Regions from separate parts of the Nocardioides bruguierae genome, predicted to be linked through region 2. Evidence: predicted binding sites of a transcription regulator. Region 2 holds the regulator's gene; each other region holds the start of a gene.
What was found. Region 2 encodes HrcA, which represses chaperone genes, less so after heat shock. Its sites were predicted from a motif close to TTGGCACTCGNNNNNNNCGAGTGCCAA; they were not measured.

Region 1 (4,084 bases), on a different contig from region 2:
CTCGGGGAAGCTGGTGGGCCGCGCCAGGATGCTGCGGGCGGCCTGGACATAGCGCGTCGGCTGGTCCAGCAGCGCGTCGGAGGTGACCTCCTGGGCCGTGAGGTGGTGCCAGCCGGCGGAGGTGATGATCTCGGCGACCCCGTCGGCGCTCCACCCGTCGGTGGTCGCCAGGACCAGCTCGTCGGTGACCTCCTCGTTGCCGGGGAAGACCTGCACGCGGCGGATGTCGACACCGGCCTCGGCGCAGCGCTGCGCGAGCGAGGCGAGGGCACCGGGACGGTCGGGCAGGCTGGCGCGGACGCGCCACAGCATCGTCATGTCGAGGGGGTCTCCTGGCTCGGGGGTGGGCTCATTCTGGCGCAGGCCGGGCCCGCGCGCGCTCGCCCCGTCGCGTGACGTGCGCGGCACCGCAGGTCGCCCGCACGCACGACGCCCCGCCCCGGGAGACCCGGGACGGGGCGTGCGTGGTGCCTGGAGAGGCGGTGCCTGGTGAGGCGGGACGCGGCTCAGTGACCGTGGCCGTGACCGGCGGCGGCCGGGGCCTCGTCCTCCTCCTCGGGCTTGTCGACGACCAGGGTCTCGGTCGTCAGCAGCATCGCGGCGATGGAGGTCGCGTTGATGAGGGCGGAGCGGGTGACCTTGACCGGGTCCAGGACGCCCTGGGCGACCAGGTCGCCGTACTCGCCGGTGGCGGCGTTGAAGCCGTTGCCGACGCCCAGCTCGCGGACCTTGGTGACCACGACGTAGCCGTTGTCGCCACCGTTCTCGGCGATCCAGCGCAGCGGCTCGTCGGCGGCCTTGCGGACCACCTTCACGCCGACGGCCTCGTCACCGGTCAGGCCCAGGTCGCCGTCCAGCGCGGAGACCGCGTGGATGATCGCGGAGCCACCACCGGGGACGATGCCCTCCTCGATCGCGGCGCGCGTCGCGGAGACGGCGTCCTCGATGCGGTGCTTCTTCTCCTTCAGCTCCACCTCGGTGGCGGCGCCGACCTTGATCACGCACACGCCACCGGCGAGCTTCGCGAGGCGCTCCTGGAGCTTCTCGCGGTCCCAGTCGGAGTCGGTGTTCTCGATCTCGGCCTTGATCTGGTTCACGCGGCCCTCGACGGCGGCGGCGTCGCCGGCACCGTCGACGATGGTGGTGTTGTCCTTGGTGACGACCACGCGACGCGCGGTGCCCAGGACCTCGAGGCCCACCTGGTCGAGCTTGAGGCCGACCTCGGGGGCGACGACCTGACCACCGGTCAGGGTCGCGATGTCCTGCATCATCGCCTTGCGACGGTCACCGAAGGCCGGGGACTTCACCGCGACGGCGTTGAACGTGCCGCGGATCTTGTTCACGACCAGGGTGGAGAGGGCCTCGCCCTCGACGTCCTCGGCGAGGATGAACAGCGGCTTGCCCGCCTGCATGACCTTCTCCAGGACTGGCAGCATCTCCTGGACGGAGCTGATCTTGCCCTGGTGCAGGAGGATGTAGGGGTCGTCGAGGACGGCCTCCATGCGCTCCTGGTCGGTCACGAAGTACTGGGACAGGTAGCCCTTGTCGAACTGCATGCCCTCGGTGAACTCGAGGTCGGTGCCCATCGAGGAGGACTCCTCGACGGTGATCACGCCGTCCTTGCCGACCTTGTCGAAGGCCTGGCTGAGCAGGTCACCGATGTGGGTGTCGCGGCTGGAGATGGTGGCCACCGAGGCCATGTCCTCCACCGAGTCCACGTCGCGGGCGGCCTCGCGCAGGGCCTCGCCGACGGCCTGGGCCGCGGCGTCCATGCCCCGCTTGAGGGCCATCGGGTTGGCACCCGCGGCCACGGCGCGCAGGCCCTCGTGGACCATCGCCTGGGCCAGCACGGTGGCCGTGGTGGTGCCGTCACCGGCGACGTCGTTGGTCTTGGTGGCGACCTCCTTCGTCAGCTGGGCACCCAGGTTCTCGAACGGGTCGTCCAGCTCGACCTCACGAGCGACGGTGACGCCGTCGTTCGTGATCGTGGGGGCGCCCCACTTCTTGTCCAGGACGACGTAGCGGCCCTTGGGGCCGAGGGTCACCTTGACGGCGTTGGCGAGGGCGTCGACGCCGCGCTCGAGGGAGCGGCGGGCCTTCTCGTCGAACTCCAGGATCTTGGGCATGTGTGTGCCTCCTTGCTAGCTGTCGTGGGTTGACCGGCGCGGGGCCAGGTCAGCCGACGATCGCCAGCACGTCCCGGGCGGAGAGGATGAGGTACTCGGCGCCGGCGTACTTGACCTCGGTGCCGCCGTACTTGGAGTAGATGACCTTGTCGCCCACGGCGACGTCGAGCGGGACGCGGTTGCCGTTGTCGTCGATGCGACCCGGACCCACGGCCAGGACCTCGCCCTCCTGGGGCTTCTCCTTGGCGGTGTCCGGGATGACCAGGCCGGAGGCGGTGGTCTGCTCGGCGTCGAGCGGCTTGACGACGAGGCGGTCCTCGAGGGGCTTGATGTTGACCGACACGGTGTCGACCTCCACTTTCTTGCACACGGATGTGAGTTGTTCACGTCAGGTGCCTGCGGGCCCTGCGGCGCGCCGTCGCGGGGGTCGCACCGAGTCGCAAGCATTGGCACACTCGAGGTGAGAGTGCCAAGGAAGAAACTAGCACTCGACCCGAGGGAGTGCCAGGGAGGCACCGCCGCCCCGCCTCGTCCGCCCGTGGACGGCGGCCCCGGGCCGGCCTGACAGGATGGCGGGATGGACCTCGACGACCTCGCCTGGCTGCTCACGGACGACGGCCAGCAGCTGCTCGCCGAGGCGACCGCGCTGGTGGCGACCGAGCCCGACCCGCTGCGCGCGCAGACCACGCTGCGCCGCACCACGGTGGCCGGGGCCACGCCCGAGCGTACGTCGCTGGCGCTGAGCCAGGCGGGCCTGCGTCGGCGCGCGGAGGCCAAGCTGGGCGAGCTGGCGTCCCGCATGTACTTCACCCCCGACGCCCTCGAGCAGGCCACGCGCCTCCCGGTCGCCCGGCACCGCGCCGCGCGGCTGGCGGCCTTCGAGGCCCGCACCGTCATCGACCTCGGCTGCGGGATCGGCGGGGACCTCGTGGCCGCCGCCGAGACGGGCGCGATCGTGGCGGGCGTCGACCTCGACCCCGTCCGCGTCGCGCTGGCGCAGGCCAACCTCGCCGCCCTGGGCCTGCCCGGCGCGGTGCAGGTCGCCGACGCGACGACGATCGACCCCTCCCCCTTCGACGTCGCCTTCGCCGACCCCGCGCGCCGCTCGGCCCGGGGCCGCACCTTCTCCGTCGACGACTGGACGCCGCCCTGGTCGTTCGTCGAGGGCCTGCTGCGTCGCGACTCGTGCGTGAAGGTCGCCCCCGGCATCCCCCACGACCTCGTGCCCGAGGGGGTCGAGGCCGAGTGGGTCTCCGACCACGGCGAGGTCAAGGAGGCGGCGCTCTGGTCGGGACGCCTCGCCACCGTGCGCCGCCGGGCGACGGTGCTCGGGGACGGCGGGCTCGCGACCCTGACCGAGGAGGAGGACCCCGGCGCCCCCGTGGTGCCGCTGGGCCGGTTCCTCTACGAGCCGGACGGGGCGGTCATCCGCGCCGGCCTGGTGACGGCCGTGGCGGCCGGCACCGGCGGTGGGCTGATCGACGAGCACCTCGCTTACACCACCTCCGACGAGGCCTTCGCGACCCCGTTCGCCCGGGGCTACGAGGTCCTCGAGGAGCTGCCCTACCGGGAGAAGCCGCTGCGGGCCGCGCTGCGCGAGCGCGGCATCGGCCGCCTGGAGATCAAGAAGCGTGGGGTGGACGTGGTGCCCGAGCAGCTGCGCAAGCGGCTCGCCCTCTCCGGCGACGAGGGCGGCACGCTGGTGCTCACGCGCGTCGCCGGTGAGGGCACGGCACTGCTGGTGCGACCGCTGCGCTGAGCGCGGCATCCCGGAGCCCGGGAGGGTCGTCCTCGCACGACAGGACGAGCACAGCACCACCACAGGCCGCGCGCCCAGGGTGGAGCCACCGGGCCTCCCACAGGGGGACGCCCGCCGTCGTCGGGAGGGCGCGATGCCTCGACACCAGGCCACCGGCCCCACCGCCGCCTGCGTCGCCGCGCCCTGGTCGGCGTCCGTG
Region 2 (4,084 bases):
CGCCGCGATCGCCCTTCGGCAGCGCCTGCACCACGGTCAGGGCCGGTGCGGGCTCGGGATGGTCGACGACCTTCTCGACGGTCACGGAGAAGACCTTCTTGCCGGTGGCGGACACCGGGCCCGTCGCCGTCCTGCCGTGCCCGTCGGTGAGGACGACGCGCTCCCCCACCGCGAGCCGGCGGACGGCGACGGCGTGGTGGGCCTCGTCGCCCTCGATCCGCACCTCGCCACCGACGTGGGCGTCGGCGAGCGAGGGCGCGAGGTGCACCGGGAGGCTCATGCGTGCGACCCGCTCAGTGGTTGAACGCGTCGCGCAGCCGGCCGAAGACCGACTTCGTGCCCGGCTTCACGGTGCCCGACGGGGCCTCCTCGCCGCGCACGGCGGCGAGCTCGCGGAGCAGCTCCTCCTGGCGGGCGTCGAGCTTGGTGGGCGTGTCGACGGCGATGGTGACGACCAGGTCGCCACGCCCGCCGCGCAGGCCGGGCACGCCGCGGCCGCGCAGCACCTGCTGCGTGCCGGACTGGGTGCCGGGCTTCACGTCGATCTCGAAGCTCGTCTCCAGGTCGGTCGAGGGCTCGCTGCCCTCGGGCACCACGTCGGCCTCCAGGGTCGGCAGGGTCAGGGTGGTGCCGAGCGCGGCGGCCGTCATCGGCAGGCTGACCGTGCAGTGCAGGTCGGTGCCCTCACGGGTGAAGGTGTCGTGGCGACCGACGTGCACCTCGACGTAGAGGTCGCCGGCGGGGCCACCGCCGGGGCCGACCTCGCCCTGCTCGGAGAGCTGGACGCGGGTGCCGGTGTCGACGCCGCCGGGGATCTTGACGGTGAGGGTGCGGCGGGAGCGGACGCGGCCGTCGCCGGCGCACTCGCGGCAGGGGTCGGGGATGACCGTGCCGAAGCCGCGGCAGGCGGCGCAGGGACGCAGCGTGCGGACCTCGCCGAGGAACGAGCGCTGCACGTGGGCGACCTCGCCCTGGCCGTGGCAGGTCTCGCAGGGCACCGGCGAGGAGCCGGGCGCCGCGCCGTCGCCGCCGCAGGTGCCGCAGGTGACCGCGGTGTCGACGGTGATCTCGCGGGTGGTGCCGAACGCCGCCTCGGCCAGGCTCACCTCGAGCTGGATGAGCGCGTCCTGGCCGCGGCGCATCCGCGGGCGCGGGCCACGACCCTGGGCCTGGCCGGCGCCGCCGAAGAAGGCGTCCATGATGTCGGTGAACGAGAAGCCCTGGGCCCCACCACCGCCGAAGCCGCCGCCGGCGGAGCCGAACGGGTCGCCGCCGCGGTCGTAGTGGGCCTTCTTGTCCGGGTCGGAGAGCACCTCGTAGGCGCGGCTGACCTCGCCGAACTTCTCCTGGGCCTCCGGGTCGGGGTTCACGTCCGGGTGGTACTTGCGCGCCATCCGGCGGTACGCCTTCTTGATCGCGTCGGCGTCGGCGTCGCGGGAGACCCCGAGGGTCTCGTACAGGTCCTGGGCCACGGTGTTCCTTCGTGTTCCTTCGCTGGGTGTGTCAGGCGGTGTGTCAGGGGTGTGTCAGGTGGTGTGTCAGGGGGGGTCGTGCGGGAGGTGCGGCAGAGGGCGGCGTCAGCCCTCGTCGAGGATGCGGGAGACGTAACCGGCCACGGCGCGCACGGCGGCCATGGTGCTCGGGTAGTCCATGCGGGTCGGCCCGACGATGCCGAGCGAGGCCAGGGACTGGCTGCCCGGGCCGTAGCCGGTGGAGACGACGCTGGTCGAGGACAGCTGCTCGATCGGGCCCTCGGCGCCGATCCGCACCGTCACCAGCCCGCCGGAGCCCGCCTCGCCGATGAGCTTGAGCAGCACGACGTGCTCCTCGAGCGCCTCCAGGAGCGGGCGGACGGCGGTGTCGAAGCTGTCCCCGAAGCGCGCCAGGTTCGCGGCACCACCGACGGCCACGCGCTGGTCGGAGCGCTCGTCGCTCATCGCCTCCAGCAGCACGTCGACCACGGCGGCGACGCTGCGCGGGTCGGCACCGGGCACCGGCGAGGGCGCGCCGTGCGGCAGCTCCTCGGGGTCCGGCGCCAGGGTGGCGAGCGCCTCCATGGCCTCGGCGATCCGCTGGCCGGTCGCCGCGTGCAGCACGCGGCTGCGCAGGGTGGCCAGCGCCTCCTCGTCCAGCGCGGCGGGCAGCTCGACGACGCGTTGCTCCACCCGCCCGGAGGAGAGGATGAGCACGACGAGGACCCGCTCTGGCGTGAGCACGACGAGCTCGACGTGCCGCACCGTCGAGCCCGAGAGCGTCGGGTACTGGACGACGGCGACCTGGCGGGTCAGCTGCGAGAGCAGCCGCACCGAGCGCTGGACGACGTCGTCGATGTCCACGGCGCCCTCGAGGAAGGTCGAGATCGCCCGGCGCTCGGCCCCCGAGAGCGGCTTGACGGTGGTCAGCCGGTCGACGAAGAGCCGGTAGCCCTTGTCGGTGGGGATGCGGCCCGCGCTGGTGTGCGGCTGGGCGATGTAACCCTCGTCCTCCAGCGCGGCCATGTCGTTGCGCACGGTGGCCGGCGAGACGCCGAGGCCGTGCCGCTCGACGAGCGCCTTGGAGCCGACGGGCTCCTCGGTGGCCACGTAGTCCTCCACGATGGCGCGCAGGACGGCGAGTCGTCGCTCCTCCTGGATCACGGCACCTCCTGGCGTCGACGGGGCTGGACTGGGCTGGACTGAACGGGGCTGGATTGATCTGGACTGCTCGGCCGGGCTGGGCCGGGCCGGCGCGCGTGAGCCGTGCCGGACCAAGGGCCACCACTGGCACTCGCGCGTCGTGAGTGCCAAGCCTACTCGCCACGCCGCGTGACGCACGTCGGGCGAGCCGCGGCGCCCTGCCCCGAGGTCCTCGCAGGAACCGTCGTCCCACCAAGTGAGGCAACCCTTGGTTAGGCAAGCCTCTCCATGCCACACTCGAGGCTGCCGGCGGTCGTCCGGCGCACCGACCACCCTCGCACCGAGCACCGAGCACCGAGCACCGGAGGCCATCCGCATGACCCTGCACCGCGCGCCCAGCACCGACGTCGAGGCGGCCCGCGCCGCCCGCTCCGTGCTCGCGGCACCGGCACGGGCGTCGTTGCACCTGGCCACGCCTGCGCAGGCGCAGGAGCCGGCCACCGCGCCGCTCTCGCTGGCGGGCGTCTCGCTCGTGGACGACGGCGGCCGGCCGCACCTCCTGGTGCCCACCGACCACGTGCTGGTGGCCGCGGCCCGGGAGGGCCTGGGCGTGCGCCTGTGGCTGGCCGAGGCGGCTTCCGGCGAGCTGCTCCCCGGCGGCGTCGAGGCCGCGCGCCTCGACCTGCACGGCACGCTGGCCCTGGCGGACGTCGAGGCCCACGGCGACCAGGTGACGCTGCGGCTCGAGGTCGCCACGGTCGTGCTGCACCGCTCCGCAGGGTCGGTGCCGGTGGACGTGTCGACGTTCTCCGCCCCCGACCTGGCGCTCAACGCCGGCCACCTGGCCCGCTGCTGCGCGCACGCCAACGCCAGCCACGGCGACCTGCTGCGCGAGGCCGTGGGGCGGCTCGTCGGCCGTCCGGAGGCGCGGATGATCGCCGCGTCCCTGACCTCGATGGACGCCGACGGCGCGGTCGTGGCCTGGATCGACCACGAGGGCGCCCACGAGCGCCGGGTGCCGTTCGTGCTGCCCGCGGAGGGCCCCGAGGACCTCGGCCCGCTGCTGCGCGACGCGCTCGGCCTCGCCCTGCACTGACCTCCGCGCCCCGGGGCTGTCCGGTTGGCCCGAGCATCGCGCCCCTAGGGTGGTGGTGTGAGCACGTTCACGGAGATCGCCGACCGCGTCTGGGTCTCGGCCCGCCCCTGGTACGACGTCAACGTCACCGTCGTCGCCGGTGAGCGCGGCCTGGTGGTGGTCGACACGCACGCGTGCCTGGCCGCCGGAGCGGCGCTGCGCGACGACGTCGTGTCGCTCGCCTCGTCCCTGGCGCCCGGCACCGCCGTGGTGGCGACGGTGCTGACCCACGCGCACCACGACCACGTCCTCGGCACCCCCGCGCTGCGCGCCACCTGGGGTGACGACCTGCCGGTGCACGCGCACGAGGGCTGCCTCGCCGAGCTCACCGCCT
Region 3 (4,084 bases), on a different contig from region 2:
GCCCACCGCGACGGGTGCCGGCGCCGGCGGCGAGGACCAGGCCGGCCACGCGGGCGGCCGGTGCCGCGGCGCTCACGCCGTCGTCCCGAACGCCCGCTCGTACAGGCGCAGGCGCGCGGGGGTCTCCTCCCCGGAGAAGCCGCAGACCATCACCTGGGAGCCCGAGGCGGCCACCAGCACGTCCTCGCCGACCTCCAGGGCCAGGCCGTCGAGCAGGAGGTCGACGTCGTCGAGCACGTCGAGCCGCAGGGTGCCGGCCTCCTCGCCGGCCCAGGTGCGGTCGGTGACGACCGTGACGCTGCCATCACCGGCGTCGGTCACCGTGCCCGACCAGGCGCCGTCGGCGAGCCGCAGCCGGGCCGCCGTCGGCACGGCGCAGCGGCCGCTGGCCGAGGCCGCGGTCAAGGTCAGGACGGGGTACGCGGCCTCGTCCTGGCTCTCGCTGCCGTCCTCGCCCTCGTCGGTGCCGGAGGAAGGGCTGCCGGACGGGCTGGTGGACGGGCTGGTGGACGGGCTGGCCGAGGGGGCCGGCTCCGCCGTCGGGGTGCCCTGCGAGGCGCACCCGGAGGCGAGCACCAGCGCGCACAGGCCGGCGAGCAGGAGGGGTCGGGGGCGGTGCACCCGGCCAGTCTCACACGGGCCCCGTGACCGGCCCGGACGTGCCGCACGGCCCCGGTCCACTGAAGGGACCGGGGCCGTGCGGGTGGTGCAGGTGCTACGAGGCAGGACTCAGAAGTCCATGCCGCCCATGCCACCGTCGCCGCCCGGCATGGGGGCGGCCTTCTCCGGCTTGTCGGCGACGACAGCCTCGGTGGTGAGGAAGAGCGCCGCGATGGAGGCGGCGTTCTGCAGGGCGCTGCGGGTCACCTTGGCGGGGTCGATGATGCCGGTGGCCAGCATCTCGACGTACTCGCCGGTGGCCGCGTTGAGGCCCTGGCCGGAGGGGAGGTTGCGCACCTTCTCCGACACGACGCCACCCTCGAGACCGGCGTTGATCGCGATCTGCTTGAGCGGGGCCTCGATGGCGACCTTGACGATGTTCGCGCCGGTGGCCTCGTCACCCGTGAGGTCCAGCTTCTCGAACGCGTTGGCGCCGGCCTGGACGAGGGCGACGCCACCGCCGGCGACGATGCCCTCCTCGACGGCAGCCTTCGCGTTGCGCACGGCGTCCTCGATGCGGTGCTTGCGCTCCTTGAGCTCGACCTCGGTGGCCGCGCCGACCTTGATGACGGCCACGCCGCCGGCGAGCTTGGCGAGGCGCTCCTGGAGCTTCTCGCGGTCGTAGTCGGAGTCGCTGTTCTCGATCTCGGCGCGGATCTGGTTGACCCGACCCTCGATCTGACCGGCGTCGCCGGAGCCCTCGACGATGGTGGTCTCGTCCTTGGTGATGACGACCTTGCGCGCGGTGCCGAGCAGCTCCATGCCGGCCGACTCGAGCTTGAGGCCGACCTCCTCGGAGATGACCTGGCCGCCGGTCAGGATCGCGATGTCCTGCAGCATGGCCTTGCGGCGGTCACCGAAGCCCGGGGCCTTGACGGCGACGGACTTGAAGGTGCCGCGGATCTTGTTGACGACCAGCGTGGACAGGGCCTCGCCGTCGACGTCCTCGGAGATGATCAGCAGCGGCTTGCCGGACTGCATGACCTTCTCGAGGATGGGGAGCAGGTCCTTGACGGAGCTGATCTTCTGGTTCGCGATGAGGATGTAAGGGTCGTCGAGGACGGCCTCCATGCGCTCCATGTCGGTCGCGAAGTAGGCGGAGATGTAGCCCTTGTCGAACCGCATGCCCTCGGTGAGCTCGAGGTCGATGCCGAAGGTGTTCGACTCCTCGACCGTGATCACGCCCTCCTTGCCGACCTTGTCCATCGCCTCGGCGATGGCGTCGCCGACGGTGGTGTCGCCACCGGCGGAGATGGTCGCGGTGGCCGCGATCTGCTCACGGGTCTCGATGTCGGTGGCCATGCCGAGCAGCTGCTCGGACACGGAGGCGACAGCCGCCTCGATGCCACGCTTGAGGCCCATCGGGTTCGCACCGGCGGCCACGTTGCGCAGGCCCTCGCGGACCATGGCCTGGGCCAGCACGGTGGCGGTGGTGGTGCCGTCGCCAGCGACGTCGTCCGTCTTCTTGGCGACCTCCTTGACGAGCTCGGCACCGATCTTCTCGTAGGGGTCCTCGAGCTCGATCTCCTTGGCGATGGACACACCATCGTTGGTGATCGTGGGGGCGCCCCACTTCTTCTCGAGCACGACGTTGCGGCCCTTGGGACCGAGGGTCACCTTCACCGCGTCAGCGAGCGTGTTCATGCCACGCTCGAGACCGCGGCGGGCCTCCTCGTCGAATGCAATCAGCTTCGGCATAACTCCTGCGATCCTTCGCATCTGAAGAGTCGGTGGACGAGCCGTGGCGCTGCCCGCGACGGACGACCGCTGCGGCCCGCCGGACCATTCCCGACGGCGCTGCGGCCTCAGCTCCCCGGCTCGGGGGTACTGTCACTCTCACAGAGAGAGTGCCAGCGTCATGTTTAGCACTCGACCCCCTCGAGTGCAAACGTCCTTGCCCTCTCCCCGCCGCGCTCCCGCCCCGCTCCCGCCCCGCTCCCGCCCCGCTCCCAGGGCCGGCGTCGGAGCCTCCGGCTAGCGTGCCTCGGGTGGACGAGCACCCCCTGAGCGACACCGCCGACCTCTGGGACGCCGAGGCCGACGCCTTCGACGAGCCCGCCGACCACGGCCTGCGCGACCCGACGGTCCGCGCCGCCTGGCGCGACCTGCTGCTGGGCCTCGTGCCACCGCCGCCGGGCCGGGTCGCCGACCTGGGCTGCGGCACGGCCACCCTCACCGACCTGCTGGCCCAGGCGGGGTTCGAGGTCGACGGCGTGGACGTCTCCCCGCGGATGGTCGCGCTGGCGCAGGCCAAGACCGCGCAGCACCGGGGCGTCACGATCACCCGCGGCGACGCAGCCCGGCCGCCGCTGGCCGACGGCACCTACGACGTGGTGCTGTGCCGGCACGTGCTGTGGGCGCTGCCGGAGCCGGTCGAGGTCCTGCGGCGCTGGGGCGGGCTGCTCCGGCCGGGCGGCCGGCTGGTGCTCGTCGAGGGACGCTGGGGCAACGGCGCCGGCCTGGCCGCGGAGGAGACGCAGGCGCTGCTGCGCGACGCGGGGCGCCGGCCCCGCCTCGTCCGCCTGCCCGAGGCGGTCTACTGGGGTCGGGAGATCAGCGACGACCGGTACGTGGTCGTCGGCTGAGGCTCAGCGACCGCCCCTGGGAGCCGCGTGGCCGAACGGCACGTCCTCGCGCTCGCCGAGTGCTGCCAGCAGCGAGGGCAGCATCGCCTCGGCCGTGCGCTTGTAGCCCAGCGGGCTGGGGTGGAAGCGGTCGAGGCTGAACATCTCGTCGGGGTTGGTGATGAAGAACGGCCCGACCACGTGCGCCAGGGAGACGGCGTGGGCGCCGGCGTGCAGCGCCGCGCGCTCCTGGGCCGCCGCCAGCTGGCGCGAGGCCCGCGAGCCCAGCGTCCGCAGCGGCTGCGGCACGGGGCGCAGCGCGCCCAGGTCGGGGCAGGTGCCGACGACCACGCCGGCGCCGAGCGCGCGCAGCCGGGTGACGGCGTCCTCGAGGTGGGCGGCGGAGTCCGCCACGGGCACCCGGTGGGTGACGTCGTTGCCGCCGACGACGATGACGGCCAGCTGCGGCCGGTAGTCGGGCGGGAGGGCGTCGAGCTGGGAGGCGAGCGCGCAGGACTCCGACCCGACGACCGCCGCCGTGCGCAGCCGCACCGCCCGGTGCAGCTGCTTGGCCAGGCCCTTGCTCAACCGCGCCCCCAGCGTCTCCTTGCGGACGTCGGCCCCCAGGCCGGCCGCGATGGAGTCGCCGAGCAGCAGCAGGTCCAAGGGGTCGCCGTAGCCGGCCTTCCACACCCGGTCGGCGTCGATCGCGTCCTCCCCCAGCGGCTTGCCGATGATCGCGCGGGCCTTCGCGGCCTGGGCGTGCAGGAGCTGGCGGAACGCGACCCCGAGAGCACCGCCGACGGCACCCACGGCCCCGGCGGCCACTCCCACGGCGATGAGACGACGACGCACGCCAC

Region 1: groES (co-chaperone GroES) is a predicted target of HrcA. The motif match lies at 2,608-2,634, and genes of this name have one in related genera.
Region 3: groL (chaperonin GroEL) is a predicted target of HrcA. The motif match lies at 2,523-2,549, and genes of this name have one in related genera.

Annotation. Positions count from the first base shown of each region.
Region 1 is NZ_JAMJPH010000010.1:103,917-108,000, reverse strand. Features, by position in the region: gene M8316_RS07020 (GNAT family N-acetyltransferase) at 1-318, opposite strand, end outside; gene groL (chaperonin GroEL) at 507-2,126, opposite strand; gene groES (co-chaperone GroES) at 2,176-2,469, opposite strand; gene M8316_RS07005 (class I SAM-dependent methyltransferase) at 2,704-3,885, shown strand; gene M8316_RS07000 (hypothetical protein) at 4,019-4,084, shown strand, end outside.
Region 2 is NZ_JAMJPH010000004.1:46,281-50,364, forward strand. Features, by position in the region: gene M8316_RS04630 (16S rRNA (uracil(1498)-N(3))-methyltransferase) at 1-280, opposite strand, end outside; gene dnaJ (molecular chaperone DnaJ) at 294-1,472, opposite strand; gene hrcA (heat-inducible transcriptional repressor HrcA) at 1,578-2,633, opposite strand; gene M8316_RS04645 (DUF2470 domain-containing protein) at 2,992-3,711, shown strand; gene M8316_RS04650 (MBL fold metallo-hydrolase) at 3,769-4,084, shown strand, end outside.
Region 3 is NZ_JAMJPH010000001.1:413,684-417,767, reverse strand. Features, by position in the region: gene M8316_RS01935 (nucleotidyltransferase family protein) at 1-76, opposite strand, end outside; gene M8316_RS01930 (hypothetical protein) at 73-621, opposite strand; gene groL (chaperonin GroEL) at 730-2,358, opposite strand; gene M8316_RS01920 (class I SAM-dependent methyltransferase) at 2,649-3,245, shown strand; gene M8316_RS01915 (SGNH/GDSL hydrolase family protein) at 3,249-4,079, opposite strand.